One region of the Staphylococcus nepalensis genome, then DNA from elsewhere that is predicted to be linked to it. Evidence: riboswitches for the same ligand, from Rfam matches in the RefSeq annotation. Region 1 holds a riboswitch; the other holds the start of a gene.

Evidence for each region. Region 1 has a riboswitch for S-adenosylmethionine ahead of metX (homoserine O-acetyltransferase MetX). Riboswitches for the same ligand answer to the same signal wherever they lie in the genome.
Region 2: linked by a shared signal. The riboswitch ahead of BJG89_RS02300 (aminotransferase class I/II-fold pyridoxal phosphate-dependent enzyme) and the one ahead of metX (homoserine O-acetyltransferase MetX) in region 1 are both predicted to bind S-adenosylmethionine.

What each region holds. Positions count from the first base shown of each region.
Region 1 covers NZ_CP017466.1:13,240-28,837, forward strand. Annotated here, with positions in the region: gene serS (serine--tRNA ligase) at 1-1,025, shown strand, start outside; gene BJG89_RS00050 (AzlC family ABC transporter permease) at 1,418-2,113, shown strand; gene BJG89_RS00055 (AzlD domain-containing protein) at 2,110-2,439, shown strand; SAM riboswitch class I at 2,576-2,674, shown strand; gene metX (homoserine O-acetyltransferase MetX) at 2,736-3,704, shown strand; gene BJG89_RS00065 (DUF2232 domain-containing protein) at 3,987-4,913, shown strand; gene BJG89_RS00070 (DHH family phosphoesterase) at 4,928-6,895, shown strand; gene rplI (50S ribosomal protein L9) at 6,892-7,338, shown strand; gene dnaB (replicative DNA helicase) at 7,369-8,772, shown strand; gene BJG89_RS00085 (adenylosuccinate synthase) at 9,064-10,347, shown strand; gene BJG89_RS00090 (macrolide family glycosyltransferase) at 10,456-11,676, opposite strand; tRNA gene BJG89_RS00095 (tRNA-Glu) at 12,349-12,423, shown strand; tRNA gene BJG89_RS00100 (tRNA-Asp) at 12,432-12,504, shown strand; gene BJG89_RS00105 (MarR family winged helix-turn-helix transcriptional regulator) at 12,824-13,285, shown strand; gene BJG89_RS00110 (DHA2 family efflux MFS transporter permease subunit) at 13,678-15,138, shown strand; gene yycF (response regulator YycF) at 15,427-15,598, shown strand, end outside.
Region 2 covers NZ_CP017466.1:523,890-539,487, reverse strand. Annotated here, with positions in the region: gene BJG89_RS02315 (heavy metal translocating P-type ATPase) at 1-1,646, shown strand, start outside; gene copZ (copper chaperone CopZ) at 1,701-1,907, shown strand; gene BJG89_RS02305 (D-lactate dehydrogenase) at 2,098-3,096, opposite strand; gene BJG89_RS02300 (aminotransferase class I/II-fold pyridoxal phosphate-dependent enzyme) at 3,119-4,276, opposite strand; SAM riboswitch class I at 4,339-4,447, opposite strand; gene BJG89_RS02295 (aggregation-promoting factor C-terminal-like domain-containing protein) at 4,595-5,335, opposite strand; gene BJG89_RS02290 (PTS sugar transporter subunit IIC) at 5,854-6,897, opposite strand; gene BJG89_RS02285 (6-pyruvoyl trahydropterin synthase family protein) at 7,232-7,663, opposite strand; gene BJG89_RS02280 (DUF488 domain-containing protein) at 7,793-8,146, shown strand; gene BJG89_RS02275 (DNA-3-methyladenine glycosylase family protein) at 8,160-8,816, shown strand; gene BJG89_RS02270 (M23 family metallopeptidase) at 9,159-9,680, opposite strand; gene BJG89_RS02265 (nucleoside hydrolase) at 10,000-10,938, opposite strand; gene BJG89_RS14730 (multidrug resistance efflux transporter family protein) at 11,240-11,410, shown strand; partial or broken gene BJG89_RS15105 (multidrug resistance efflux transporter family protein) at 11,376-12,198, shown strand; gene BJG89_RS02255 (TetR/AcrR family transcriptional regulator) at 12,295-12,864, shown strand; gene BJG89_RS02250 (MFS transporter) at 13,020-14,393, shown strand; gene BJG89_RS02245 (trypsin-like serine peptidase) at 14,523-15,305, opposite strand.

The DNA of each region.
Region 1 (15,598 bases):
ATGCAGATTTAAATAAAGTAGATAAAGAATTAGAAGATTTATTATCACGTATCCCAAATATCATTCATGATGATGTGCCTGAAGGCGATTCTGATGAAGAGAATGTAGAATTAAAACGTTGGGGTACGCCAAGAGCATTTGACTTTGAAGAAAAAGCACATTGGGATTTAGTTGAATCATTACAAATGGCTAATTTCGAACGAGGCGCAAAAGTTTCTGGCGCTAGATTTGTCTTCTTAACTGGGGAAGGTGCTCAATTAGAAAGAGCATTGATGAACTATATGGTAACGAAACATACGACACAGCACGGTTACACTGAAATGATGGTGCCGCAATTAGTGAACGCCGATTCTATGTATGGTACAGGACAATTGCCAAAATTCGAAGAAGATTTATTCAAAATTGAAAAAGAAGGACTTTATACAATTCCAACTGCAGAGGTGCCATTAACGAATTATTATCGTAATGAAATTATTGAGCCAGATGTGTTGCCTGCTAAATTCACTGCCCAATCAGCTTGTTATCGTAGTGAAGCGGGTTCTGCAGGTAGAGATACAAGAGGCTTAATTCGATTACATCAATTCGATAAAGTAGAAATGGTGCGCTTTGAAAAACCAGAAGACTCTTGGAACGCATTAGAAGAAATGACACAACATGCAGAATCAATTTTAGAGGAGTTAGGATTACCTTATCGTAGAGTTATTTTATGTACAGGAGATATCGGTTTTGGTTCAAGTAAAACATATGACTTAGAAGTTTGGTTACCAAGTTATAACGAATACAAAGAAATCAGTTCTTGTTCAAATATTACTGATTTCCAAGCGCGTCGTTCTAACATTCGTTTTAAACGTGATAAAACAGCAAAACCGGAATTAGTGCATACGCTCAATGGCAGTGGCTTAGCAGTAGGTCGTACATTTGCTGCAATTGTAGAAAACTATCAAAATGAAGATGGATCAGTAACAATTCCAGATGCATTAGTGCCTTATATGGGCGGTAAAACAGTTATACGCCCAGTTAAATAGAAAGATGAATTAAAGTTTAAATATCATGATAAACTACGTGAATGTTTAAAATGAGCTTAGCATCATCTAGCTTTAAAAAAGCAGGATTGTAATCTTTGCGAGATTACTATTCCTGCTTTTTTAATTTGGAGAAAGGGTAGGGAGGGATCAATTTAAATGGTTAATCATAGATAATAATACAGAAAAACAGCATTTTACTTAACTATAAGAGGGACGTCTAAAATAATGATTTAAAAATTCTGAAATTAAAACTATTATAAAAACAGCATTTTAACACTTCGGTTAGTCTAACGTAAGACAAGCAGATGTCTAAAAGCATTGAATATATTTTACGAGTCGTATTAAAATAGTCATATTATTTTCTTATTACAAAAACTTTAGGAGGTGGCGTTATGGAAACACATTTAACTTTTAGGCAAGGTGTCAAAGAATGTGTGCCTACATTGTTAGGTTATGCAGGTGTTGGACTTTCATTTGGTATTGTAGCAGTAGCTTCGGGTTTTAATTTACTCGAGATTATTTTGTTATGTTTACTCGTTTACGCAGGTGCTGCACAATTTATTATATGTGCGTTAGTCATTGCTGGGACACCCATTTCTGCAATTGCATTAACTACGTTTATTGTTAATTCAAGGATGTTTTTATTAAGTATGACACTTGCACCAAGTTATAAAGATTATGGTTTTTGGAATCGTATCGGGATGTCTACACTCATTACTGATGAAACATTCGGTGTTGCTATCACGCCACATTTAAAAGGAGAAAAAATTAATGATCGCTGGCTACATGGTTTAAATATCACAGCATACCTATTTTGGACATTTGCAAGTATCGTTGGCGCTGTCTTTGGTAAATACATAACTAACCCCGATGCTTTTGGTTTGGACTTTGCGATTACCGCGATGTTTATATTTTTGGCTGTATCGCAGTTTGATACTATTAAACAATCACAAATTAGGACTTATCTAGTATTAATCGTTTGCGTGATTATACTAATGTTTGTTTTAAGCTTTTTCATGCCTTCATATGTAGCCATTATATTAGCATCCATCTTTACTGCTGCTTTAGGGGTGGTGATTGATAAATGACAACGACCCTACACATGTTATTAATCATCGTGTTATGCGGTGTGATTACTTGGTTAACACGCATCATACCCTTTATATTAATAACTAAAATTAGATTATCGGAAACAATCGTAAAATGGTTATCCTTTATTCCAATCACACTGTTTACGGCATTAATTATAGATGGTGTGTTAGAGCAACATGAAGGAACAATGATCTATAGTATTAATATCCCTTTTTTAGTTACTATGGTGCCAACAATTATTATCGCAGTCATTACACGAAGTCTAACGATGACAATTGTTGGCGGCATCTTGCTCATGGCTATTTTAAGATGGGTATTTTAAATATATGATTGAAGTACATCCCAAAATCCGTTAGAATGACAATAATTAGAAAATTATGAAATTTGAAGTACGCGTGCGTCATTGATGAAGTAAATCACTTTTATATACGTCGTTTTTTTTTAACAATTAAAACTAAATCTTATTTCGAGAAGCAGAGGGACTTGGCCCGATGAAGCTTCAGCAACCGGCTTTTAAAGCACGGTGCTAATACCAACGACTCGTCGAATAATAAGTATTTTAACTTCTTACTTATTATAAATAGGTGAGAAGTTTTTTTACTAGGTAGGAGGTAAATGATGACAAATTATACAGTTGATACATTGGAATTAGGGCCATTTACAACAGAATCAGGTGAAACGATTTTAAATTTGAAATTACGTTATGAGCATGTTGGGTATCAAGGGCAACCATTAGTGCTGGTATGCCACGCATTAACAGGTAATCATTTGACGTATGGCACGGATGATAATCCAGGGTGGTGGAGAGGCATTATAGATGGTGGTTATATGCCTATTCATGACTATCAATTTTTAACATTCAATGTCATTGGGAGCCCATATGGTTCTAGTTCGGCACTTACAGATGCAGACTTTCCTAAACATTTAACTTTACGAGATATTGTACATGCAATTGAATTAGGTATTAAAACGTTAGGGTTTGATCGAATTAATATTTTAATTGGAGGCTCTTTAGGTGGCATGCAAGCATTAGAATTATTATACAACCATAAATTTGAGGTCGATAAGGCAGTTATTTTAGCTGCTACAGACAAAACATCTTCATATAGTCGTGCATTTAATGAAATTGCTAGACAAGCAATTCAATTAGATCACAGCGAGGGTATGAGTATAGCAAGACAACTTGGCTTTTTAACTTATCGTTCGTCTAAGAGTTATGATAGACGCTTTACGCCGGACCAAGTTGTGAATTATCAAAAACACCAAGGTAACAAATTCAAGAAAAACTTTGACCCATTGAGCTATTTAACACTACTGGATGTCTTAGATAGCCATGATATAGATAGAGATCGCAAAGATGTAGATGAAGTATTTGGACGTCTTGATACTAAAGTCATGACGATGGGATTTACAGATGATTTATTATATCCAGATGATTTGGTATATGCGACTGGTGCTCGCTTTAAATACCATAAACACTTCTTTGTACCGGACAATGTAGGACATGATGGCTTTTTACTTAATTTTAATGATTGGGCGCCCAATTTATATCATTTCTTAAAAGTATCCAAATTCAAAAGAAAATAAATATATGGTTACGATGTACGTGGAAAAATAAGACGTCTGGAAGATGGCTTTCTAGTTGATTAAAAGAGTGAAGTGATTGCCTTACCAGGACGTCTTATTTTTATAGCATAACATCAGAAATAAATGAGGCATTTTGGTCAAATTAATGCGTAAAAGTACATTTTGAAGTATTAGTCTATTTTTGAATTTTATAGTTTGAATGGAACTTCTATTAAAAAGGATTGTCAATAATTGTATAAAAGTTTTAAAGAGGTTAAAATAATAAACATAGACAAAATTAGTATAGGAGTGGCGAACTTGTTTTCTAAAATAGATACTAAAGCCACTATACTTAGTGTGATTACGTTAATTATAGTGGCTTTAGCTTTACATATATTACCACCACTTGGGTTGCTGTTAGGCTTATTTGCAACAATTCCAGGTATTATTTTATGGCATAAATCTGTAGAATCATTTGCTTTGACAGCGGTGGTTACAGTTGTGTTAACAACATTGCTGGGTAATATATTCGTGTTAAGCATTATGATCCTCTTGCTTGTAGTGAGTTTTGTAGTGGGTCAATTATTAAAAGAACGTACATCTAAAGAACGTATACTTTATATAACAACAACGTATATTAGTATTATTGCGTTAATTGCATTTATGATGTTACAAGCATTAAAAAAAATACCAAACGCTACATCATTAATTAAACCATTTAAAGACCAGATGTATAGTGTGATTGCTAGCGCTTCTGTAAGCGCAGATTATAAACAAATGTTTGAAGAAACATTCCGCCAATCATCAGTTCAATTACCAAGTTATATTATTATTGGCGTTTTTCTATTAATATTAATCAATTTAATTATTACTTTTCCAATCTTGCGTAAATTCAAAATCGCTACACCCATATTCAAACCATTATACGCTTGGCAAATGAAGCGTTCTGTATTATGGATATATATTATTGTATTAATATGTGTTATGTTTTCAACCGAGCCAAGCGCATTTCAAACTATCGTATTAAACTTTCAAACTGTGTTATCATTATGTATGTATATTCAGGGGTTAAGTGTGATTCACTTTTTCGGAAAGGCAAAATCAATGCCGCCAGCACTTACTATCATTCTAATGGTGGTGGGGACAATTTTAACACCATTAACACATATTGTAAGTCTCCTGGGTTTTGTAGATTTATGCATCAATTTAAAACGTATCATTAAAAAATGATTTGAGGTGGAAGAATGAACCGTCAATCCACTAAAAAAGCGTTGATTTTACCATTTATAATCATGGTATTGACAGCGATAGCGCTTGTAGTCGTTTGGTTTATTTTTAATCAATTGATTGCAGGTATAGCCACCGTTGTTTTACTTGTGATTATTATAGGGACAGCACTGATGGTAAGACAAGCTTTACAAAAACTGGATAGCTATGTAGATAGTCTAAGCGGAATAATTTCAGCAAGTAGCAACACTGCTATTAAAAAGCTACCGATTGGTATGATTATCTTAGATGAAAATGAAAACATAGAGTGGATGAACCAATTTATGTCAGAGCGTTTGGATCGAAATGTTATTTCTGATCCAGTCAACGAAGTATATCCTAACATCTTAAAGCAATTAGAAAAGACACAAGAAGTTGAAATTCAAGAAAATGAATATCACTACCGTGTAAGATATTCAGAAAAAGAACACGTACTTTATTTCTTCGATATAACAGAAGAAGTACACACACAAGCATTATACGAAGCATCTAAACCAATCATTGCCACACTATTTTTAGATAACTACGATGAAATCACTCAAAATATGAATGACACACAACGATCAGAGATTAACTCAATGGTTACGCGTGTGATAAGTAGATGGGCGACAGAATATAATATCTATTTCAAACGGTATAGTTCTGATCAATTTGTCGCTTATTTAAATCAACATATTTTAGATGAAGTTGAAGCGTCTAACTTTAGTATACTAAGTCAATTACGCGAAAAAAGCGTGGGTTACCGTGCACAATTGACGTTAAGTATTGGCGTAGGTGAAGGTTCTGAGAATTTAATCGACTTAGGAGAATTGTCACAATCTGGACTCGATTTAGCGCTAGGGCGTGGTGGTGACCAAGTTGCGATTAAGAATATGAATGGGAATGTGCGTTTCTATGGCGGTAAGACTGACCCAATGGAAAAACGTACTCGTGTCAGAGCACGTGTTATCTCCCACGCATTAAAAGATATTTTAATGGAAGGCGATAAAGTCATTATTATGGGACATACACGCCCAGATTTAGATGCTATAGGCGCAGCGATTGGTGTATCACGCTTCGCTATGATGAATAATCTAGATGCTTACATTGTGTTAAATGATTCGGATATTGATCCGACATTACGCCGTGTAATGGATGCTGTAGATGAAAAACCAGAACTCAAAGATCGTTTCATAACATCAGATGAAGCATGGGATATTATGACATCTAAGACAACTTTAGTGGTTGTAGACACACATAAACCAGAAATGGTCATTGATGAAAATATTTTAAATAAAGCAAATCGTAAAGTTGTGATTGATCATCACAGACGTGGCGAAAGCTTTATTTCTAGCCCATTACTCGTCTATATGGAACCATATGCAAGTTCTACCGCAGAGCTAGTGACAGAATTACTAGAATATCAACCGACAGAACAAAGATTAACACGTTTAGAATCGACGATTATGTTTGCAGGTATTATCGTAGATACACGTAATTTCACATTACGTACAGGCTCAAGAACATTTGATGCGGCAAGTTATTTACGGGCACATGGTGCTGATACAATCTTGACGCAGCATTTCTTGAAAGACGACTTAGATACGTATATTAATCGTACAGAATTAATTCAAACAGTGAAGTTACAAGATCACGGTGTAGCCATTGCGCACGGTTCAGATGAAAAAATCTACCATCCTGTCACAGTTGCACAAGCTGCTGATGAACTGTTAAGTTTAGATGGCGTAGAGGCTTCTTATGTAATTGCTAGAAGAGAAGATAACCTAGTCGGTATGTCTGCCCGTTCGCTTGGTGCAGTTAATGTTCAACTGACAATGGAAGCACTCGGCGGCGGTGGTCACCTGACTAACGCAGCGACCCAATTAAAAGATGTAACTGTCGAAGAAGCAATAGAACAATTACAACAAGCAATAACAGAACAAATGAGTAGGAGTGAAAATACATGAAAGTAATATTTACACAAGATGTTAAAGGCAAAGGTAAAAAAGGCGAAGTTAAAGACGTACCTGTAGGCTATGCAAATAATTTCTTATTGAAGAAAAACTATGCAGTTGAAGCGACGCCAGGTAATTTAAAACAATTAGAAAAACAACACGAAGCTGCTGAAGCTGAGCGTCAACAAGAAATTGAAGATGCTAAAAAATTAAAAGAAACATTAAGTAATATTGAAGTTGAAGTATCTGCTAAAACAGGTGAAGGTGGAAAATTATTTGGCTCTGTAAGCACAAAACAAATCGCTCAAGCTTTACAACAACAACACGATATTAAATTAGATAAACGTAAAATGGATTTACCAAATGGTATCCATGCGTTAGGTTACACAAATGTGCCAGTTAAATTAGATAAAGAAGTAGAAGGTACAATTCGTGTACACACAGTTGAACAATAAAAACGGATTGAGATATGAGGTGTAATCATAATGGATGGAATGTATGAACAAAATCAAATGCCCCACAGTAATGAGGCTGAACAATCTGTCTTAGGTGCCATTATCATAGATCCGGAACTGATAAACAGAACTCAGGAAGTTTTACTTCCTGAGTCCTTTTATAGAGGCGCACATCAACACATCTTTAGAGCCATGATGAACCTCAACGAAGATAATAAAGATATTGACGTGGTTACAATTATGGATCAGTTGTCGTACGAAGGGCGACTAAATGAAGCGGGTGGCCCACAATATCTAGCAGAATTATCTAGTAATGTACCAACAACACGAAACGTTCAATACTATACAGATATCGTTTTTAAACACGCAACAAAACGTAAATTAATACAAACTGCTGATAGTATTGCGAACGACGGTTATAATGACGAATTAGAATTAGATACAATACTAAACGATGCCGAACGTCGTATCTTAGAATTATCGTCGACAAGAGAAAGCGACGGCTTTAAAGATATTAGAGACGTACTTGGAGAAGTATATGAAAACGCAGAATTGCTTGACCAAAATAGTGGTCAAACGCCGGGTATTCCAACTGGTTATCGAGATTTGGATCAAATGACAGCTGGTTTTAACCGCAATGATTTAATTATTTTAGCGGCTAGACCCTCTGTTGGTAAGACTGCCTTCGCACTTAATATTGCTCAGAAAGTAGCTACGCATGAAGACCATTTTTCAGTAGGTATTTTCTCACTTGAGATGGGTGCTGACCAATTAGCAACACGTATGATTTGTAGTTCGGGGAACGTCGATTCCAACCGTTTAAGAACAGGTATGATGACCGAAGAAGACTGGAATCGTTTTACGATTGCAGTAGGTAAATTATCTAGAACGAAGATATTTATTGACGATACACCTGGCATTCGAATTACAGATATCCGTTCAAAATGCCGCCGTTTAAAACAAGAACATGGCTTGGATATGGTCGTTATAGACTATCTTCAATTAATATCAGGTAGCGGCTCGAGATTTTCAGATAACCGACAACAAGAAGTATCTGAAATTTCGCGTACGCTCAAAGCGATTGCGAGAGAGATGGAATGTCCTGTCATTGCACTAAGTCAGTTATCACGTGGCGTAGAACAACGTCAAGATAAGCGACCAATGATGAGCGATATTCGTGAATCGGGATCAATTGAGCAAGACGCCGATATCGTTGCCTTCCTATACCGTGATGACTATTATAATCGTGGCGAAGATGAGGAAGACGACGATGGAGATACGAACTATGAACCTCAAACCAATGACGATAACGGCGAGATTGAAATTATTATTGCCAAACAACGTAATGGCCCAACAGGTACTGTGAAACTACACTTTATGAAACAATATAATAAATTTACAGACATCGATTATGCACATGCAGATATGGGTTAAGAAAAAGAAATAAAATTATTTTTTCCGTACAATAAATAACCAGGTTTATTTATTGTACGGTTTTTGTTTGTGTTTGATTCTTTATTATTTTATGAAGTATGTATTAGCATTTGAAAGAAAAGTCTTTGAAAACCTTGATAACAGTCAGTTTATAGTGTGTTGAGTGAAATTTGGATATTTACCAAAAACTAAAAAAACGTAAAAAATCAATGTTCGATTTTTGTTTGCAATATCGGTTTGGTATTGGTAGAATACTTAATGGTTAATTGAGAAAAACTTGGAGGTGCTCATATGTCATCAATCGTAGTCGTTGGGACACAATGGGGAGACGAAGGTAAAGGTAAAATCACAGATTTCTTAGCTGAACAAGCAGATGTTATTGCACGTTTTTCAGGCGGTAACAATGCAGGCCACACAATTAAATTTGGTGGAGAAACATATAAATTGCACTTAGTACCATCTGGTATTTTTTATAAAGAAAAATTAGCAGTGATTGGTAATGGCGTCGTTATCGACCCAGTCGCATTATTGAAAGAGTTAGACGGTTTAAATGAAAGAGGTATTTCTACAGATAATTTACGTATTTCTAATCGCGCTCAAGTTATTTTACCTTATCACATAAAACAAGATGAATATGAAGAAGAACGCCGTGGAGATAATAAAATTGGCACTACGAAAAAAGGTATCGGACCTGCTTATGTAGATAAAGCACAACGTATTGGCATCCGTGTTGCTGATTTATTAGATAAAGAAACTTTTGAAAAATTATTAAAAGAAAATATTGAATACAAATCAGCCTACTTCAAAGGCATGTTTGATAAAGTATGTCCATCATTTGAAGAAATTTTCGAAACTTATTATGCTGCAGGTCAACGCTTAGCAGAGTTTGTTACAGACACTGCAAAAGTTTTAGATGACGCATTTGTAGCTGAAGAAAAAGTATTATTTGAAGGCGCACAAGGGGTAATGTTAGATATCGATCATGGTACGTATCCATTTGTTACTTCAAGTAATCCTGTTGCAGGTAATGTCACTGTTGGTGGCGGTGTAGGACCAACATTTGTATCGAAAGTTATTGGCGTATGTAAAGCATATACCTCACGTGTTGGTGATGGCCCATTCCCAACAGAATTATTTGATGAAGATGGAGACCATATTCGTGAAGTTGGCCGTGAATACGGTACAACTACAGGACGTCCACGTCGTGTTGGTTGGTTTGACTCAGTCGTGTTACGTCACTCTCGTCGTGCAAGCGGTATTACAGACCTTTCTATTAACTCTATCGACGTGTTAACAGGTCTTAAAGAAGTGAAAATTTGTACAGCATACGAATTAGATGGTAAAGAAATCACAGAATACCCTGCGAACTTGAAAGATTTACAACGTTGCAAACCAATCTTTGAAACATTACCAGGTTGGACAGAAGATATTACAAGTTGCCGTTCATTAGAAGAATTGCCAATGAACGCACGCAGATATTTAGAACGCATTTCTGAATTATGTGATGTTCAAATTTCTATCTTCTCTGTAGGGCCCGACCGTAACCAAACAAACTTATTGAAATCATTATGGTAAGCTACTTAGTTAGATGCCCAAACCTTTAGAATTAAAAATAAAATTTTAAATATACAAACCCCTTGCAAAGGCTATTTCAAATTAGCATATCTGCAAGGGGCTTTTTGTTTAAATATTAGATTGTGTTAAGTGTTGATCACGAAAGTTTAGAATATGATCAACTGCTAATTGATAACCTGTTTTATCACTAGATTGTACAGATTTAACTTTTTTAATATTTTGTTGATAATATGGTAATGCTGCTAGCATGTCCAGCACAGTTTGTTTTAATTGCTCTGGCGTTATATCTTCTGTATTTAATTGACGACCAATATTTAACTTTTCAATCTGCTGGGCGACAACAGGTTGGTCGGCACTTTGCGGAAAAGCTAACATCGGCACGTCCATCAACATAGCTTCGTTTGTACTATTCATGCCTGCATGGGTTAAGAATAAGGCAGTATGTTGTAATAACTCTGTTTGAGGAACGTACTGTGCAACGGTAAAGTTAGATGGTATCATATCAAAATCTTCGAGTTGATTACGATAACCAATTGAAACGACGAATGAAGCATCAATATCTGCTAAAGCCTTAAAGCAATGATTGAAAAAAGTAGCATTTTGGTTGAAAACTGTCCCGAGGGAAATATAAATGACTGGACGCGTTGTATCGATTTGGTCCATAAATCCAGAAACATTAGGTTTAAGTACTGAAGGTCCAACAAATTTATAATCATTTGGATCAAAAGTATCATAATTGATTTGGAAACCTTTCATCACATAAGCAATGTTAATATTTCCCGGGTTATTCATGACTTCAAAACGTGAAGGAACAATGACATTATATGTGCTCTCTACGTGATTTTTTAATACTTCAAATGTTTCGTCAGCTTGTTGGATTTCCTCAGCATTCACGGTAGAAGTTAAATGATTTATAAATGTATCAAATGTTGCTTTTGTATGTGCGAAAGACGAAACAGATGAAACAGATGGTAAATTTAATTTCTGTGCAAGTATATAGCCACAACTAAACATAGAATCATGAATCATATAATCAAAATGTTCATTTTTAGTTTCTCTTAAAATGCGTGGAACAATAATATCTACTGTTCTCAATAAGCCATTAATGACATTAAATAAGTGATGATTTTCATGATGAGTGAATGCACTCATCATAGCTTCTGTAGGTAATGTTCTAATTTCAGCGCCTGTTTCACTTAATTTATCTTTGTACAAATCACTTGCATAATAAACGACTTCTTCGCCACGTTTCACTAATTCTTTAACAACTGCAATGGTTGGATTAACATGCCCAGCAGAACCTGGGTTAACAAATAATATTTTTGCCAATATTGCGCCTCCTTGTATGTTGTGAGGCCGTGACCTCAATAAAGTCTCGGTATCTCGACATCAATATGATATAGGTAGTAGATGATAAAGCGCACTTTTTATACACGAGTTTGGCTCATGAATCACTTACTTACGAAGAGGAGTAGAACTTATGTAAGCACCTTAGCACTTATATCCCCTTTTATGCTTTAGCGATTGATACTTATGCATGGGCTTATGCCTATGTCATCTTTTAGCCATAGCAAAACGTATACATAACCTTGAGCTCGTATAGTCTTCTATAAAGACGAGTAATACTTATATAAGCGATTCATCTTTTGTAACACGTCTTAGTCATCTAGCCTTGGCGGGGCGGCATCATCATTTTAGAAAATGTGACTTTTGCCCTGCTCTGATATAATTTTAGCAAAAGATATTTAAAACAAAAATATTTTGTATTTATTATTTAGATTTTAAAATATAAATGATTTTTAAATAAAGATGAAATGAGTTTATAACCGAAATAACATCCGTTTTAAAAAGATAAATAAGGCGGATAAATACTATTTTATCAGTATTTAATGTTGTTTTCTTACTTTATACATTAATGTTAGAAAATTATACTAAATAAATTTTAAAAATAGCTTGTCATCCTTAATAAGAGTTGATATAATTTATCTTGTGCTTAAGAGAGGCTCCTTGGTCAAGCGGTTAAGACACCGCCCTTTCACGGCGGTAACACGGGTTCGAGTCCCGTAGGAGTCACCATTTTTTTAGGTCTCGTAGTGTAGCGGTTAACACGCCTGCCTGTCACGCAGGAGATCGCGGGTTCGATTCCCGTCGAGACCGTATTGCCCATCCAATAGGATGGGCATTTTTTTATGTGGTTTGAACATAAAACATGTCAAACTTAAACCAGATATGGGAAGTAAACGACTGAGATAAAAATACGCTTATAACAAGCTTTCGAAAAGCGACACTTATTACGTGCTTAAGCTCATGCCATCTTTTATGCATTTTGATAGTGTTTGCCAAGACAGACCAACGCACTCATTTTAGTGAAATATATTTTACTTGGTTACCATCTTGCTATAACGCTTTTTTATACAATTAAAATCAAAAAGGTTAAACTAGAAAGTAATAAGTGGGATAAACGTGAGGTGAGACGATGACTGTAGATCCAAAATTAAAGGATTTAGATATGCTAGATACCATCAGTGAACGACACGGTGAATTACGAAATATTATAGAAACTAAAGCAAACGACATCAATGGCATACACAATTCTAGTTCTGAATGGTATATCATGGCTAAACTATATGAAAGCACATTAACATTTGTAGAAGTAACACAAGCTGTGAATTTAACGAGACAAGCTATTCATAAAGCAATTAAACAATTAGAAGAAAAAGAATTGGTTAAAGTTAAAAATATGACCCATAATAAAAAAGAAAAATGTGTGTCACTGACATATCAAGGTATCAAATGTATAGAACGCTATATGACTTATAAACAATTAATTGAAACACATATTGAAGCGATGATAGGTCCCGAGCAATTCCAGAGTTTTAAAATGATTTTACAACAAGATTGGCAACTCAAAGACTTAAAAGAGAATGACCCTAAATAAATGAAACGAATGAAGTATTGAGCCATTTCATAAAATGTGGTTTCAATACTTTTATTTTAAAATTTATTATCGTCAACTTAGTTGACAATAATTATAAAATTTTGCTACAGTAAGTAAGTTGATTATTCAAGGACATTGCTTTGAAGCAACTAAAATATCTATACATACCAATGAAAATGGCAATGTATAAATTTCAAAATTCAAATTGTGAATGTTCAATCATACAAATAAATTTGAATGGTAATATAGGAATAAGTTATGAACATAGAGGTTTTTAAAAAGAATGATTACTAGTCATATCGTGTACCAATGCATTACGTATACATATTAAGCATTCTTAAGTCTCTCAATGATACTTATACTTCATTTGACCATTAAAAGGAGTATATTAAATGGCTACACAAGTAAAAGTAAAAAATCCAAAAATGTACGCACTCGTACTTATGATTGGTGGATTTATGGGTCTGTTTAGTGAAACAGCGTTAAATATGGCTTTAACAGATATTATGACAGATTTCCAAGTTTCAGCTGCAGTCGTGCAATGGCTTACGACGGGGTACTTGCTCGTAATGGCTTGCTTAGTCCCCGCATCATCTTATTTAATTAAATGGTTTAATACCAAACAACTGATTATTACTGGTATTCTGTTATCATTATTAGGTGTCATTATTGGTGCACTTGCACCGAGTTTCGGATTCCTTTTATTAGGACGTATCGTACAAGCACTCGGTACAGGGATTTTATTACCAATCATGGTAACAGTATTAATGCTTATATTCCCTATAGAAAAACGGGGCGCCGTAATGGGGATCATGGGACTGGTTATTACTGCTGGACCAGCTCTTGGACCAACGCTTTCAGGTGTTATTATTTCTGCTTCAAGTTGGCATTTTATTTTTTGGATTAGTGCTATTTTATATATTATTGTATTATTATTAGCTATTTCGAAGGTAGAAAATGTAGGCGAAATTACAAAACCTAAAATCGATATCATTTCTATTGCTTTATCTACGGTAGGGTTTGCAGGGTTAATTTTTGCATTAAGTTCTTTAGCAGAAGCCTCTTTTACAAATATCATAGTATGGCTACCACTACTTATAGGCGTCGTTGCATTGGCAATCTTTATTGCACGTCAATTTAAAATCGATTCGCCCATGTTAAATTTAAATGTGTTCAAATATCCCATGTTTGTTTTAGGTGCTGTAATGGTTTTTGTAACTATTTTATGCGTACTTTCTATGGGTATCTTACTCCCACTTTATTTAAAGGGCGCTTTGCTATTTAATTCCATTATAGCCGGTTTAATCTTATTGCCAGGTAATGCTATCAATTTAGTATTATCACCTGTGGTAGGGTCTTTATTCGATGGATTCGGCGCAAGATATTTTGGCATTATTGGATTTTTACTGATGTTTATTGCAGCGATGGCCTTTGCATTGATGATTTCAGTTTCTACCCCTGTTTGGGCTATTATTTTAGCGTTTATGGTGCTTTTCTTTGGTATATCTATGGTGATGATGCCAGCACAGACAAATGCTTTAAATCAATTACCTCATCACCTTTACGCAGACGGTTCGGCGACGATTACGACTTTAATTCAAGTGGCAGGTTCAGCTGGTACTGCCATCGCGATTACCATTTATACGACTGCGATGCATGCATTTGGTACAAACCATCCTAATGCTGAACAAGAAGTCATACTGGCGTACGGTATTCAATACGCATGCTTCTTTATTGTTGGATTGACAGTTATCGGATTTATCTTATCGCTGTTCGTTAAAAAACTAAAAAAATATAACTCTATCAGTGATGCATATACAGGATCGAGGCCGTCATGTTTCAGTCATAACTAAAAGCATTAGAATGACAAAACATACGTCTTCTCTGATATGTATCACTTTATTTTTGCGCTATAGGCAATAAGGTCGAACAATGATATCATTTTATATAGACTGAATATGACTATAATTTATGATAATTACCCATTTAATAGTAAAAAATGTTATAATTTTACAATATACCAATTTTATTTTTTGTATAGAAAAATAGAATTAGCACGCTATAAATGGTAAATTATATTATAGAGAAATGCGTAGAAATTTATGTAAATGTACTACAATTTAGAAATGAGGTTTATAAATATGGCTAGAAAAGTTGTGGTAGTAGATGACGAAAAACCAATTGCTGATATTTTAGAATTCAACTTAAAAAAAGAAGGCTATGAAGTATACTGTGCATACGACGGAAACGACGCAGTAGATTTAATATACGATGAAGAACCAGATATTGTCTTATTAGATATTATGTTACCTG
Region 2 (15,598 bases), 510 kb from region 1:
TAGCTACTTCAAACTATACGCCACATTTATATTTTGAAACTAGTGCAGTATTAATAACACTTATCTTATTTGGTAAATATTTAGAAAGCCGTGCTAAAACGCAAACCACGAATGCTTTAAGTGAGTTATTAAGTTTACAAGCTAAGGAAGCTCGTGTAATCAGAAACGGCGAGGAACGTATGGTCCCTTTAAGTGAAGTTATTGTTGGAGATCATATACAAGTTAAACCAGGAGAAAAAATTCCAGTTGATGGACAAATTATCAAAGGCATGACTGCGATTGATGAATCTATGTTAACTGGCGAATCTATACCGATTGAAAAAACATTAAATGACAATGTGATAGGCTCAACTATGAATAAAAATGGTTCTATTACAATAGAAGCAACTAAAGTAGGCAAAGATACAGCGCTATCTTCAATTATCAAAGTAGTAGAAGAAGCACAAGGTTCAAAAGCGCCTATTCAACGTTTAGCTGATATTATCTCTGGTTATTTTGTACCTATTGTTGTCGGTATCGCTATTCTCACGTTTATTATTTGGATTGCTTTTGTACAATCTGGTCAATTTGAACCTGCACTTGTAGCCGCAATTGCTGTATTAGTTATAGCTTGTCCGTGTGCCTTAGGGCTTGCAACACCTACTTCAATTATGGTTGGTACTGGTAAAGCTGCTGAAAATGGTATTTTATTTAAAGGCGGCGAACATATAGAGCGTACACATCAAATAGATACAGTTGTCCTAGATAAAACCGGCACCATCACAAACGGTAAACCAATTGTGACTGACTTTGACGGTGACGATGAAACGTTACAACTATTAGCAAGTGCTGAAAAAGATTCAGAACATCCATTAGCTGAAGCAATTGTTAATTATGCAAATAATAAAGATGTTAATCTATTAGATGCCGAATCTTTTGAAGCTATACCTGGCCACGGTGTCAAAGCAACAATCAATAAAAAAGATATATTGATTGGAACACGTAAATTAATGACAGATTATCACATTGATGTAACAATGTCTGAAGATAACTTAATGAATTATGAATACGAAGGCAAAACTGCTATGTTAATTTCAATCAATCAAACATTGCGAGGTGTTGTAGCTGTAGCTGACACGGTCAAAGATTCTGCCAATGAAGCGATAAAACAATTACATGAATTAGGTATTTCAGTTACGATGCTTACAGGCGATAATGAACGAACAGCGCAAGCCATCGCTAAACAAGTTGGGATTGATTCAGTTATTTCTGAAGTATTGCCTGAACAAAAAGCTTCAAAAATTACATCACTTCAAGATGAAAATAAGGTTGTTGCAATGGTTGGTGATGGGGTTAACGATGCTCCAGCCCTAGTTCAAGCTGATATAGGCATTGCTATTGGTACTGGTACTGAAGTAGCTATAGAAGCAGCGGATGTTACAATATTAGGCGGAGAGTTACTATTAATACCGAAAGCAATCAAAGCGAGTAAATCAACTATAAGTAACATTAGACAAAATTTATTTTGGGCTTTCGGTTATAACGTCGCAGGTATTCCTATTGCAGCTTTAGGTTTACTTGCACCATGGGTAGCTGGTGCCGCTATGGCTTTAAGTTCAGTGAGCGTTGTAACAAATTCACTCAGATTAAAACGAATGAGATTATAATCAAACTTTGTGATAATAACTATATAATACCTTTAATTTAAGGAGGTGATTCATATGACAACAGAAACAATTAAAGTTGAGGGCATGAGCTGCGATCATTGTAAACATGCAGTAGAATCTGCACTTACAAACCTAGACGGTGTATCAACAGCTGATGTAAATCTTGATGCCGGAAATGTTAAAGTCGATTATGATGATAATAAAGTTTCCATGACAAACATGAAAGAGGCAATCGAAGACCAAGGTTACGACGCTAAATAAAAATTATATTTCTATCTGAAAATAATGAGAGGGAGCGAGACAGAAATCACAATTTCTAAGATGATTTCATTGTCCCGCTCCCTCTTCGTTGATTAGAAGAGTGGTGTACAAAAGCGGAAATCCATATATAAGTGTGATTAACTCAAAAGAAAGTTTACAAGAGCTAAAGTACTTGCGCCCACTTCATATTTTAATTCACACGAAACTTACTATCACCTGTTTTTATTACTTCTAATGTTGCATCCAACGCATCGACAATTAAATTTTCAACCGCAGCATCCGTATAGAAAGCAATATGCGGCGATATAATTACATCTTGTCTTTCAATCAATTTAATTAATAATTCATCATCTAACTGCGTATGGCGTTGATCACTTGGAAACAAACCTTTTTCACCTTCATAAGTATCCAATGCAGCACCTTTTAGCTTCCCACTATTTAATGCATCTACAAGAGCTTGTGTATCAACGATTATACCACGTGCACAATTGACGAACACAGCACCTGTTTTCATTTGAGCAAATAAATCTGCATCAAATAAATATGTATTGTCCTCTGTTGCAGGAATATGCACTGTGACAATATCTGCGTCTTTGATAGCTTCATTTATACTTTCTTTGTATGTTAAATAAGTCTCACATGATGATTGAGGTTCAATATCATAAGCCAATACTTCTGAACCAAAACCCTCTGCAAAGATCTTTCCAACAATAGACCCAATTCGCCCCGTGCCTATTATTGCGATTTTCAAATCTTTAATAGAGCGTGACATAATACTCGGTTGCCACCTAAAATCATATTGTGCAGTTTTATTTTGAATATCATTAAAATTCCTGATTAAGTTCAATGCTTGTGACACAGTATATTCTGCTATAGAATGTGGAGAATATGAAGGTACATTTGTTATAACTAATCCATATTGATTGGCTAGCTCGAGATCATAGCTATCATATCCAGCGCTTCTCTGTGCAATTTGTTGTATACCATAATCATGTAATTTCTTATAAACTACTTCATCTAATTCAATTTGTTGCGACAATGACAGCCCATCAAACCCTTTCATACGATCTACTGTTTCTGCTGACAACAAATCGCTATCTAAATCTACTTCAACTTGATTGCTTTCTGCCCAATTTTTAATAAAGGGTATATCTTCTTCTCTAACACCAAATAGTTTAATACTCGTCATAAATTGTTCCACTCTCACTTTCTTATTTATAAAGATGTTTTAAAGATTGAAGTCGCTCTGCCGCTTCCATTAACCTCTCGTCATCCACTGCTAATGAAATACGCACATAACCTCGCCCATGTTCGCCAAATGGTATACCAGGCGCAACTAAAATAGACTTTTCTTTTAATAAATAAGTCTCAAAACGTTCACTATCATAATTTTCAGGCGTTTTTAGCCATAAAAATATACCACCTTGCATCGGTTCAAACGGGATACCCGCTTCAATTAATTTAGCTGTAAATTTATCTCTACGCGCTTTAAAAATTTCATTTTGATACACTAAAAAATCGTCATAATGATTTAAAGCAAATGTTGCTGCGTCTTGTAATGCACCAAACATACCTGCATGCGTATGTGTTTGATATTTTTTCAACGCTTGGATTATATCTTTATTTCCTACTGCAAAACCCACCCTGAAACCTGACATATTATATCCCTTAGACAAAGAGAAGACCTCTACTGCTAAATCTTTAGCACCTTCTGATTGTAAAATGCTAGGGTTTTTATGATCAAAACCAAATGCACCATAAGCAAAATCATGAACAATCTTAGTTTTAGTTCCTTTAAATTGTGCAATTGCTTCATCAAATACATCTTTAGTAGCAACAGAGCCTGTTGGATTATTAGGATAAGTTAAGTAAACTAGGCGCGTATTTAATAAAACATCTGTATCTACGTTATGCCACTGTGGTAAATAATAAGGAGGCGTTAACACCAGCGGCTGCGGTTGTGCACCTGCTAATTGTACGCCTGCCAAATAATCTGTATAACCCGGATCAGGCAGGAGCACATTTTCACCTGGATTAACTATACAGGTAGGTAAAGCAACTAATCCATTTTTTGTACCATAAAGTATACAAACTTCATCTTCCTTATCTAGTTCAACACCAAACTGTCTTTGATAAAAATCAACAATGGCTTGTTTAAATGTTTCTTTGCCATGAAATGCTACATATTTTTGATTTTCTGGTTTTCGGATTGCTTCTGCAAAACAATCAAGGATACCTTTGGGCGTTTCACCATCAGGAATACCTACAGCCATATTAATCAATGGTAAAGGGCCATGTTCTATTGTACGTCCCATTGTTTTTCCAAAGTAGCTATCTGGAATTTGTGCTAATCGATCTGACATTACCATTAAAAAGCCCTCCTAAAATAAAAAACTATATGCCCCATTAAGTGGCATATAGTTTTACATGACACTTATCTTTCAAGCATTTCACTTGTTGAAAGTAGCACAGTACTCATAATGATAAGTCTGTTGCTGAAGTTTCTACGGGTCAACCCCCTCCACCTCTCTGGATAAGTTAATTTGTAATTAATTTACATTAATTTTATCAGAATATTCTAACATGTCAATTAGCATTCACCTCTTTTATTAAGATAAAAAAAGAGAGCAACTCATTTGAGTCACTCTCTTATATATCACCAAACATCGAGTTCAGTGCTGTAGATTTTACCACCAACCGTGGCTTGCACGGAAAGCAAGGGCAGCTTCTTCAGAACCATAACGTTGTTTTGCATAGTTAAGCATACCTTTAGTTTGATCAGCTACTGAACCAGTTCCCCATGATTCTTTAGTTTGACCTAAGCCTCTATAACCAGCTGGGTTAACCGCATTCGGGTTACCGCTTGATTCAGGCATTACGATTGAATTCCACATAGCTTCTGAACCACCAGCAGCTAAGAATTGAGCTTTTACTGATCCACCAGTTGAAGCAGCTGATGTTTGCGCTACTTTATAAGATTTTGTTGCTACGCTTGTTTGCGTAGTTCTCACGTTTGTAGACGCTGAAGCTTTTGGTGCTGCTACTGTCACTGGAGTAGCATATGATTGTTGTGAACGTACTTCACTTGCTGATTTTTCATTTGTATTTACACTTACTTCTGAGCTTACATCTTGTGTAGTGTTAGATGATGAAGCTTGTGTACCTGCTGCATGGTATCCCCATGACCACGTGTTACCGTCTGATGTAAAAGTAAATTCATTGCCATCTAATACGAAATTATAGTTATAGGCACCAGCATGTAACGGTTGTTGATCTAATTCAGCTGAACCGTTTAATGCTAACTCAGCTAAATGTGCTTTGTCGATGTTTTGTTCTGAAGCATGTGCTTGATTGTTGTCAGATGTTGCTGCGTAACCTGTTACGCCTAATGCTACTGCTAATGATGAAGCTAAGATTGTTTTTTTCATAGTAAAATAAATCCTCCAAATTTAAAATCTAATAAAATATATTTTTGATAGTTTTGTTGTCGTATTTGCTAAAATCTTTTAATATTTATGTCTTAATTTTTTACCATAGCTAATATATCATATAAATTTATCAATCGTATTACACTTATATAACAAAACTTTACAAAAATCATATTGCTTTATAACATTGAAATATTTTTGATTTATTTAGCGTAATACTTAAGAAAGTCTTTCTGAATCAGTTATATATCCATACTGTTATAGAAGGTCTTAAAATATAAAAAGCATTATAATTTCTATTATCTGAAAAATTACAAACCACACTGTTGTTACATCATTGTAATACGTATTTTCTATATATTTTTTATATTTTAGGGCAATACTTGCAATTTTTTTGTTAAAAAATAAAAAGACCTCTGATTTGAGGCCTTTTTACATTTCTTATGATACTAATAATTATATGTATACGATTAAATATTACAAAAACTTATTTCTTAACTCAGCTTTAGTCATCTGATTTACGCTAAAAATTTAAATATATCTTGGTGATATAACTTCAATACCCTCATATAAAATACATTGATTAAATAACCAATGATAAAAGGCACTACAAAGAACGCTATAAATACGATTACTAAATTCAGTAGTAATGAAGCTTCTATATGTCTAAATGCACTAATCGGCCCTACTAAACCGATGATACCAAAGCCTGCTGACTCTTTTGTACCAGCAATACCTAACAAAGCTCCAAAAAATCCTGTTATTAACGCGTTAGTAAATATAGGTAGTAAAATGATGGGGTGGCGTACCATATTCGGAATCATCATTTTAACGCCACCTAAAAATATCGTAAGCGGCACACCAGATCTATTTACTTTCAATGTTCCAGCAACAAGGACGCCTTCACATGCAACGATACCTAACGAAGCAGAGCCTGCAGCTAAGCCACTTATCCCAATAGCTAAAGCTGTTGCCACAGTAGAAATTGGCGAAATAATTAGAAAGCTGAAGACAAGCGCAATCAGCATTGACATCAATATGGGTTGTAATTCTGTAAATGTATTGACTAGGTTACCTATACCAGTAGTAATCATTTGTACATATGGAAGTATCGTTATACCTATTAAACCTGAAATAACACCTACTATCGTAGGTAAAATAATCAATGTTAAACTTCCAAAACGTTCGCCTATAACCAATATAAAAAATACTGCAATCGCAGCAGTAATCATTGTGTTAATTAAATCACCTACACCAGCAAGCATCCAAACACCATTTTTAAATTGTGCTACACCACTTCCCACAAAAGCAGCACTCGCGACTACGGCTGTCGCTAATGGCGTTAAACTAAATCGCATTGCAATTAATGCGCCAACCAATAATGGCACGGTAAATTGAATACCTAACACGACTTGAAGTAATGTTTCAAAAATATCATGTTTTGGTGCTAAAAACTTAAATAATTCTCCTAAAATAGCATTAGGTATAAGACCAGCAACAATAGCAATTGCTACTCCTGATAATACGTTATTTATAAATTGTTTTGGGCTTACTTTTATCATAGTAGCGCCTCCTAAGATGTGATAACTAAAAATATAACATATTATCATAATTTTCAGAATATTTATTTTTAATTTAATGTACTTTTATTTCAAATGGTTGTTATAAAAAAGCAGCGGGCATAGAAACCATGCATTTTATTATGATACTTTTTAAACAATTAGCTTACAAAAATGCTAATTAAAAGCGGGTAACTGCGCGCCCGCTCTATTATGATATGCATAATTCATTCAATATTTGAATATATATCGGTTACAATGAAACATAAGGTATTGTTTTAATTTTGCTTAAACACATAAACCATATAAATTAAACGTCCATACTTAATTTCATCAACTAGTTTGCTTCCATTCGTTCTCTAGTAAGCACTAAACCTTGCGTTTCATTTTCAAAAAATTCTAGTTTTTGAAGTGTATTGTTTTCTGGTAAAAACTGTTCAAATTGTTCCCAGATCCAAAATGCAATATTCTCAGCAGTGGTATTCATCGGCGGCAAGGCCTCATTAATAAGTTGACCATCTAAATAGGTCGCTATTTTTGATTTATAAATTTTATCTACTTCATTAAAATCTAAAGCTAATCCATAATCATCAATTTGGGACAAAATTTCTATATTAAATTGATAACGTTGATTGGCTAAATCTTTATGCACCGTTTGCGTAAAATATATTCGGTTATCACAAGTGAACTCGTAGTAATTTTTAATAAGCACCGCGTTACTACGATATTTAAATTGCTTAGGTGGTTGAACATTTTCAAAATTTGTCATATCAAATTCTCCTTTATCCATTTTATACTCTTATACCCTTTACTATAGAATATATGGTTAATGTTTCTGTGATTTTATTTAAGGCAATAGATATATAACTACATTTTATAAAAGGAGAAGATATATCTTATGACAATTCAAATTCAACGTATTTATGAAAAACCGCTTAAAGATGGTATACACATACTTGTTGATCGTGTTTGGCCAAGGGGTGTCTCAAAAGAAAAAGCAAACTTAGACCACTGGATCAAAGATATTGCACCAACAGCCGAATTAAGAAAGTGGTTTAACCATGACCCTCAACTTTACGCAGCCTTCAAAGAAAAATATGAAAAAGAACTACGTGAAAATAAGGATCAAAAACAAGCTTTCAATGATTTACAAGATATTATCGCTAACAGTAAGCAAGATGTGGTTTTATTATATAGCGCAAAAGACAAACAACATAATCAGGCCATTGTCCTACAAGAATTATTACAATAAGGTGTGATTCATTATGACTACGCAGTATATCAATATTCAAGATTACGCCGTTCAAGAACTCATGCAACAAGACCCTACTTTAGCAAAACTCATACAACATATTGGCAATATAGAAATACACCTACGCCCCGATCCATTAAAATCATTAATTCGCTCTATTATCGGCCAACAAATCACTGTTAAAGCTGCTGCTGCGATTTTCCAAAGATTTTCGATAGCTATTCATGACATTTGGTCTGTGCAAGTCATTTCAAATTTAAGTGAAACAGAAATGCGCAATTTAGGTTTATCTAAATCTAAAATAAGCTACGTTCAAAATTTATTATCCCATGTGGAACAAAATAAACTTGACTTCACAGCTTTAAGTCGTTTAAATGATTCGGATGCTAAACATGCATTAACTGAAATTAAAGGGATTGGGCAGTGGACAGCTGAAGTTTTTTTAATGTTCACATTGCAACGGCAAAATGTATTACCCATCTATGATGTTGGCTTACAAAAAGCTGCTCAATGGTTATATCAAACTTCAACTTTAGAAAGAAAAAAACAGCTCAAGCTCTGTAGAGAACGGTGGAGCCCCTATGCTTCCATAGGTGCTTTTTATTTATGGAAAGCCATTCATCAAAATCTTTTAAGTTATGATTCTATTGATTCACTTACAAATGAATGATTACGATTCAAACATAATATGACAAACATTTAACAGATTCAAATACAAGTTAATATCCGTTTTTCGAAATTTTGGAGTTCATACAGGACACAAATAACACCTCGTCAATCAATATAGTATATTCAAGAATTACTTAAAAATATAAAATCCCACTTCTCAAATAATCGAGTTAGTGGGATTTATACACGAATTTGGACAATTAATACTTAAATTAAACGCTATCTTTCTAGCCACCTTTTCTGAAATAGACAACAAATGATTTGAGAAGTATGCGATAACTGTGCCATCTCAACGGTTTTACTTCATTTGTTATCATTATAATCACCCTTATATTCAAACCATTTATTTTTTATAAAGACTTTCTTCTCCTTGTGGTAAAGATTCTATAAATTCTCTCGGATCTTCAGCGTAATCATTCCCAACGCCACCTTTCATTCTTTGAAAATGCAAATGTGGCCCAGAAGTCTGCGAACCCGTATTACCTGAAAGCGCAATGATTTCACCAGCTTTCACTTTATCTCCTGCTTCCACTTTAAACTCGTTTAAATGCATATACCATTGATGATACACACCATCTTCTTCCCTAATTTGGACTACTTTGCCTCCTAATTCATTATCAAATGTTCTAGTTACCGTACCATTTGTCGCAGCAGTAACGGGTGTATCTTTCCTTAATCCATAGTCTATGCCGTAGTGTTTGCCTTCAAAATCATTATATTTATATTCTCCAAACGATTCGGTTTCTCTACTCATATTAAAAACATCTTTATATGACTCGTCTCCATCTTCATCACGTGTGCCATCATTTTGTTCAACTAAGTTTTCTCTTACAAATTGTTGTATTGTGTCTAAATTTGTAAGCATTAATATCAACAGAACTAATATGACAATTAACAATATGATTGTTTTTAATGTATTTTTCAAATTGGGACTCACCTTTTAATTATATATTAATACCATAGTATACGTTTTTGGCAATGTGTTGCTAATCATTCAACTTGATAAAGCCTCATACTTTTGTCTTAAACTTAGTTAGTGATCACATAAAAAACGAGCGATATAACACCTATTTTTATCGGGTATATACGCTCGCTTACAATCATAATTCAATTTTTTTAAATATGAGTCTGCTTATAGCAGCATAACTTAATATAATGGTATTGAAGTGTTGGGTTATTTTAAATTATTGATTATAACTTCCTAATATATATTCAATTAAAGACCAAACACGTTCAACATCTACCGCTGTAGCAAAATAAGCATTTTTTTCTTTATTAGTGACATTGTTTAAATCAACAGACATCGTACCATAAGTTAATTGACTTTGATGTTCGATATCTATATGTGTTTGTTGCATTGTGAATAAATCAGGTTGTAATAAATACAAAATCGTGCATGCATCATGGATTGGACCGCCATCCATATCAAAATGTGTTTTATAAGTTGATTTGAAAAATTCTAATAATTCTACAACAAATCTAGATATTTCATTATCAATTCGACTAAATCTTTGAATCACTTCATCTGTCGCTAATACTTGGTGCGTGACATCTAAACCAAAGACATTAATTCTTATACCACTTTCAAAGACACGTTTAGCCGCTTCAGCGTCAACCCAAATATTAAATTCTGCCGTAGGTGTCCAATTCCCGAATGTACCACCACCCATTATCGTAATAGATTCAATAGATTGAGAAATACTTGGATCTTTAATTAAAGCCGTTGCTATATTAGTGAGTGGCCCTGTTGCAACAATTGTTACAGGTTCTGAACTTTGTTTTAAAGTTTTAATAATAACATCTGCTGCATGATGCTGTGTTGGCTTCAACACAGGTACCTCTGGTAATTTAGGTCCATCTAAACCAGAATCACCATGAATTTCTGAAGCAAATGAAGCAGGCTTTATAAGTGGACGGGTTGCGCCTACAGACACTTCAACGTCTCCTCTCCCCATCACTTCCAATACGTTAAGTGCATTTTTAGTGTTTTTTTCAACAGATTGGTTCCCAGCTACAGTTGTAACTGCTAATATATCAAGCGAACTATTTTTAGCGCCAGCTAGTATTAAAGCAATCGCATCATCATGCCCAGGGTCGCAATCCATTATTATCTTTTTACTCATTTACTACACTCCATCCGTTGTATATATTTTTAGATTTCAATTTAAGTTTGTTTATCAAGTTTATACTTTACTATTCCAATAGATTTTTATTATAGCGTGAAAAACATGCTATCCATTCACTATAAATTTTAAAATTGTCTTTAAAATCATCATACTACTTTTTTACTTTATTTGCCTAATTTTTTCCGAAAATTCAAACAAACAAACAAATGTATACTATCCATTTTAAAGTTAACTATATTTGCTCAATTCAAAAAAACTGGTAAATTAATAGCATTATACAATTTGAAGAAGGACTTAAATGAAAGCAACCCCCATTGGCGTTTTGGGTGCTTTATTTTTCTCTATTACTTTTATATTAAACCATGCAATGTCTAGCGATGGTGGCAGTTGGCTTTTTAGTGCATCACTTCGTTTTATTTTTATGTTTTATTTTTATGTTTCCTTTTCTATTTGTTATCGTGATGTTTAAACAACGCCATCACGTCATTGTATTACATATCAAACAACATTTTTGGATGTGGCTATTGTGGAGTTCCTTTGGTTTTGTTTTTTTTACGTACCAACCACTTTTGTATCCAACTATAGTCCAGGCTGGCTTATTTCTGCGACATGGCAATTAACCATTATCTGTGGGCTATTACTGGCTCCCTTTTTCTATGAATATATACAATATGAGCAGAAAACGATCAAAGTCAGAGAACGTGTCTCATGGCGTTCACTAGGAACGTCAAGTATGACGGTTCTCGGCGTTATTATCGTACAAATCCTCATATTTCAAATATCGACGTCCAAACCTTTATCTTATCTATTATGCCTTTAGTCGTTGCAGCCTTTGCTTATCCATTAGGCAATCGTAAAATGATGGCGCTTGTAGACAATGATTTAAATACAATTGAACGCATATACGGAATGACCTTAGTCACGTTACTATTTGGTTTATTATCTTTTTTATTGGCATATTTACACAAGGTGTACCATCTTCAAATCAAATGGTACAAACTTTTTTCGTCGCTATATTCTCAGTCGTTATTTTTCTACGCAACTCACACTGTGAAGCATAATCAAACTCAATTAGCTGCTGTTGAAGCAACACAATCAATGGAAATTGTTTTCACATTAGCTGGTGAAATGTTGTTACTAGGCTTGGTATTACCAGCATTAACAAGTTTAATTGGCATCGTCATTATAACTTTAGGTATTGTTGTTTATTGTTTCTTAAACAGTAAAATTAAAGAAAGCACCCTAAAAAAAGTATAATACTATAATCAAATTCGTTTTATTGACAACTTGTTAATAAAGCAAGATAATTTGACTGATAAAGATGCGCAAAGCACAAATTTGGAGGTTATTAAATTGACTACTACTCATATAGATCCTCGTATTATAAGAACAAAAAAATTATTAATGGACGCTTTTCGTGAGACCGCAAAGGAAAAAAAGTTAGCCTCTATTACTGTTAAAGATATTACTGAGCGCGCTACTGTTAATCGTGCTACTTTTTACGCTCATTTTTATGATAAGTATGACATTATGGATTATACATTGTCTGAAACTATCTTAAAAAATTTAAATCAATCTCTCAACATGGTCGCCGAGTTAGATGATATAGCATTATGTAAATGTTTCATTACGATTACCAGTTATATTCAAGACACTCATGAAGAATGCCGCCTAAACAGTGAGGCTTATGGAGAAATCGTAGAAAAGAAAATTAAAGAAGCATTGGAAGATATTTTCTTAAATTTAATGGTCGATAAACACCATAACATAGATAGAGAAACGCTTGCTACAAGTGCACGTTTTCTTTCGTGGGGTTTATATGGCATCGCCAAACATTGGTTCCATTCAAGTGATTTACCAGCTGAAACATATATCAATAATTCATTGCCTTTCATTACGTCTCAATTATCTAACTCAAAATAATATAATTTTTTAATTTTAATACTGCAAATCTCTGTTTTATATAATTTTCATTGTATTGAAAGCGTTTTATTTTACTGATATAGTTATTTTAAATTTAAAATAACTATATTTTTTAATAATTCTATACGAAGGCAGGGAGCAATTTGAATTCTAAAATGACTGTAGGCGGTAATAAATTAATTTTGGCACTAGTTTTATCTATTTTAACTTATTGGCTATTCGCTCAATCTTTTTTAAATATTGGGCCTCTCGTACAACAAACCTATACAACGAGTGATGCGTTACTTAATATTGCAGTTAGTTTAACATCTTTATTTACAGGGGTATTTATGGTGGCAGCAGGCGGATTCGCAGACAAATTTGGCCGTGTTAAAATCATGCGTATTGGGCTGACTTTAAGTATCATAGGCTCTATCTTAGTGATTATTTCTGATTTTACATTTTTACTATTACTTGGTAGGGCAATACAAGGATTTTCAGCAGCATGCTTAATGCCAGCAACGATTTCATTAATTAATACATATTACCATGATAAGGAACGACATAAAGCGTTAAGTATGTGGTCAATAGGTTCATACGGTGGGACTGGTTTATCATCTGTATTTGCAGGGCTTATTGCGACTTATATTGGTTGGCAATGGATTTTTATTGCGTCCATTATCGTGACACTCATTGTGCTTTTAATGATTAAAGATGTTCCTGAAGCAAAGGCTACGCAAAGTCATACTTCAAAATTTGATTTCTGGGGTCTTATTTTATTCGTTATAAGCACGTTGAGCATCAATATTGTGATTACTCAAGGCGGCGATATCGGATGGTATAATCCAACTATCATTATATTAGTGCTTGTGTTTGTTATCACATTAACCCTTTTTTATTTTTACGAAAAACGAAAAAGAGAACCACTTATTGATTTTTCTCTTTTTTCAAGTCGCTACTTTATCGGTACAGTGACATCTAATTTCTTACTTAATACATCTATAGGTGCCCTTGCACTTTATAATATTTTTACACAGCAACATTTCCATCTTACTGGATTCGTTTCAGGATTAATTACCTTACCTTATATGTTTGGTGTATTAATAACGATAAGAATTGGTGAGCGTATGATGGAAACGCATGAAGCTAAGAAACCAATGAAGTTAGGTTCACTCATAGTCACTTTAGGTATCTTACTCTTATCATTATCTTTTTTACCTACACCTATATATATTATAGGTAGTCTAATCGGGTTTTTATGTTTTGGTATGGGTCTGGGCTTTTTTGCGACACCTGGTCTTAATACAGCAGTAGTACATACACCTAAAGAAAAATTAGGTATCGCTTCAGGTATTTACAAAATGGTTGCAACTATTGGTGCTGCATTTGGTATTACAATTTTCACAACGGTTTATCTCGTTATTGATGAACATGTGTCTCGTACAACTGGTAGTTTCATTGCATTTTTAGTGTGCGCATTATTTATGTTTTTATCATTTATTTCCACACGTTTTATTATTCCAGAAGTCAAAGAAAAAGAATTATTTTAAATTAGTACAATGTTCAGTTTTAACCATTCATATAACAGACACCTCGTTTAATACGTTACATGAGCGTAATTTTATTAAACGAGGTGTTTTTATAATTTCATATTTATTTATATTTTCTAAGTCTATGAATTAACTATTATTATCGTTGATAAATTGTAATATATCACCAGTTAACGGTACGGCGCTATTACTTTCTCCTTCAACGCCACCATAATGTAAACCGATTAATTCATTATTACTGTTAAATACAGGTGATCCTGAATTTCCACCATATGTACTTGCATTATATGTTAATGTCTCACTATTACCATTGATTATTTCGCCAGAACTTTCCCACATGGTTGCTAAAGGTTTATCTCCAGGGTAACCAGTCACTGTTATTGGATTATCTTTAGAAACAGTTGAAGCATCCTGAATCGTCGCAGGTTCAACCACTTCTCCTACAGATTGGCCGTCATCATTTTTATTTAAATGAACAAGCACTAAATCAGCATCTCCAGGATATGCTTGTGTATCTTTTTCAGAAAATGTACCATACGGGAACTGACTATCATTTTCAGCAGCTGGCGCAAAAGATAGATTTCCATTAGAAAGATCCGCAACGTGTTTATTCGTTAATATTGTGTTTTCACCAATAACAACACCTGTAGCTATACTTTCACCCGCCTCTATATAGCCAATCGATTGATAATGTCCTGTTTGAGTATTTTCAATTTGATGTCGATCTTCACCCGGTAAGACGACTCTAGGCGTCATATTACCCTCGGGCTTATTATCGTTTGTTTGCTGTGTCTCTGATGATGTATGATTCAAAGTTTTATCTTGTGTTTGTGCATGTATAGATGAATTCACAGCACTTAAAAAAATGAGCAAGCTTCCTACGACTGTACTGACTATAAATTTTTTAATCAAAATGAACCTACCTCCTATAAAAGTGATTACGCTTTCAATTTACAGAACTTTTCAAACTTAATCAATTATTATTAATTCTTCATATCAATTTTATAGTTATTATAATATTTTCAAAATGAATTTATATCAAATTATTATATTTACGAAACAAGAATTAAACAACAACATCATCATAATGTTGCTTAAGCAATCAATCTATAAACATGTTGTTTGCATTATATTTGAAATGAGCATATAATCAATCTAAACAACACATGTTACTTAGTTAACTTTCGTTGTTTAATTTGATCTGA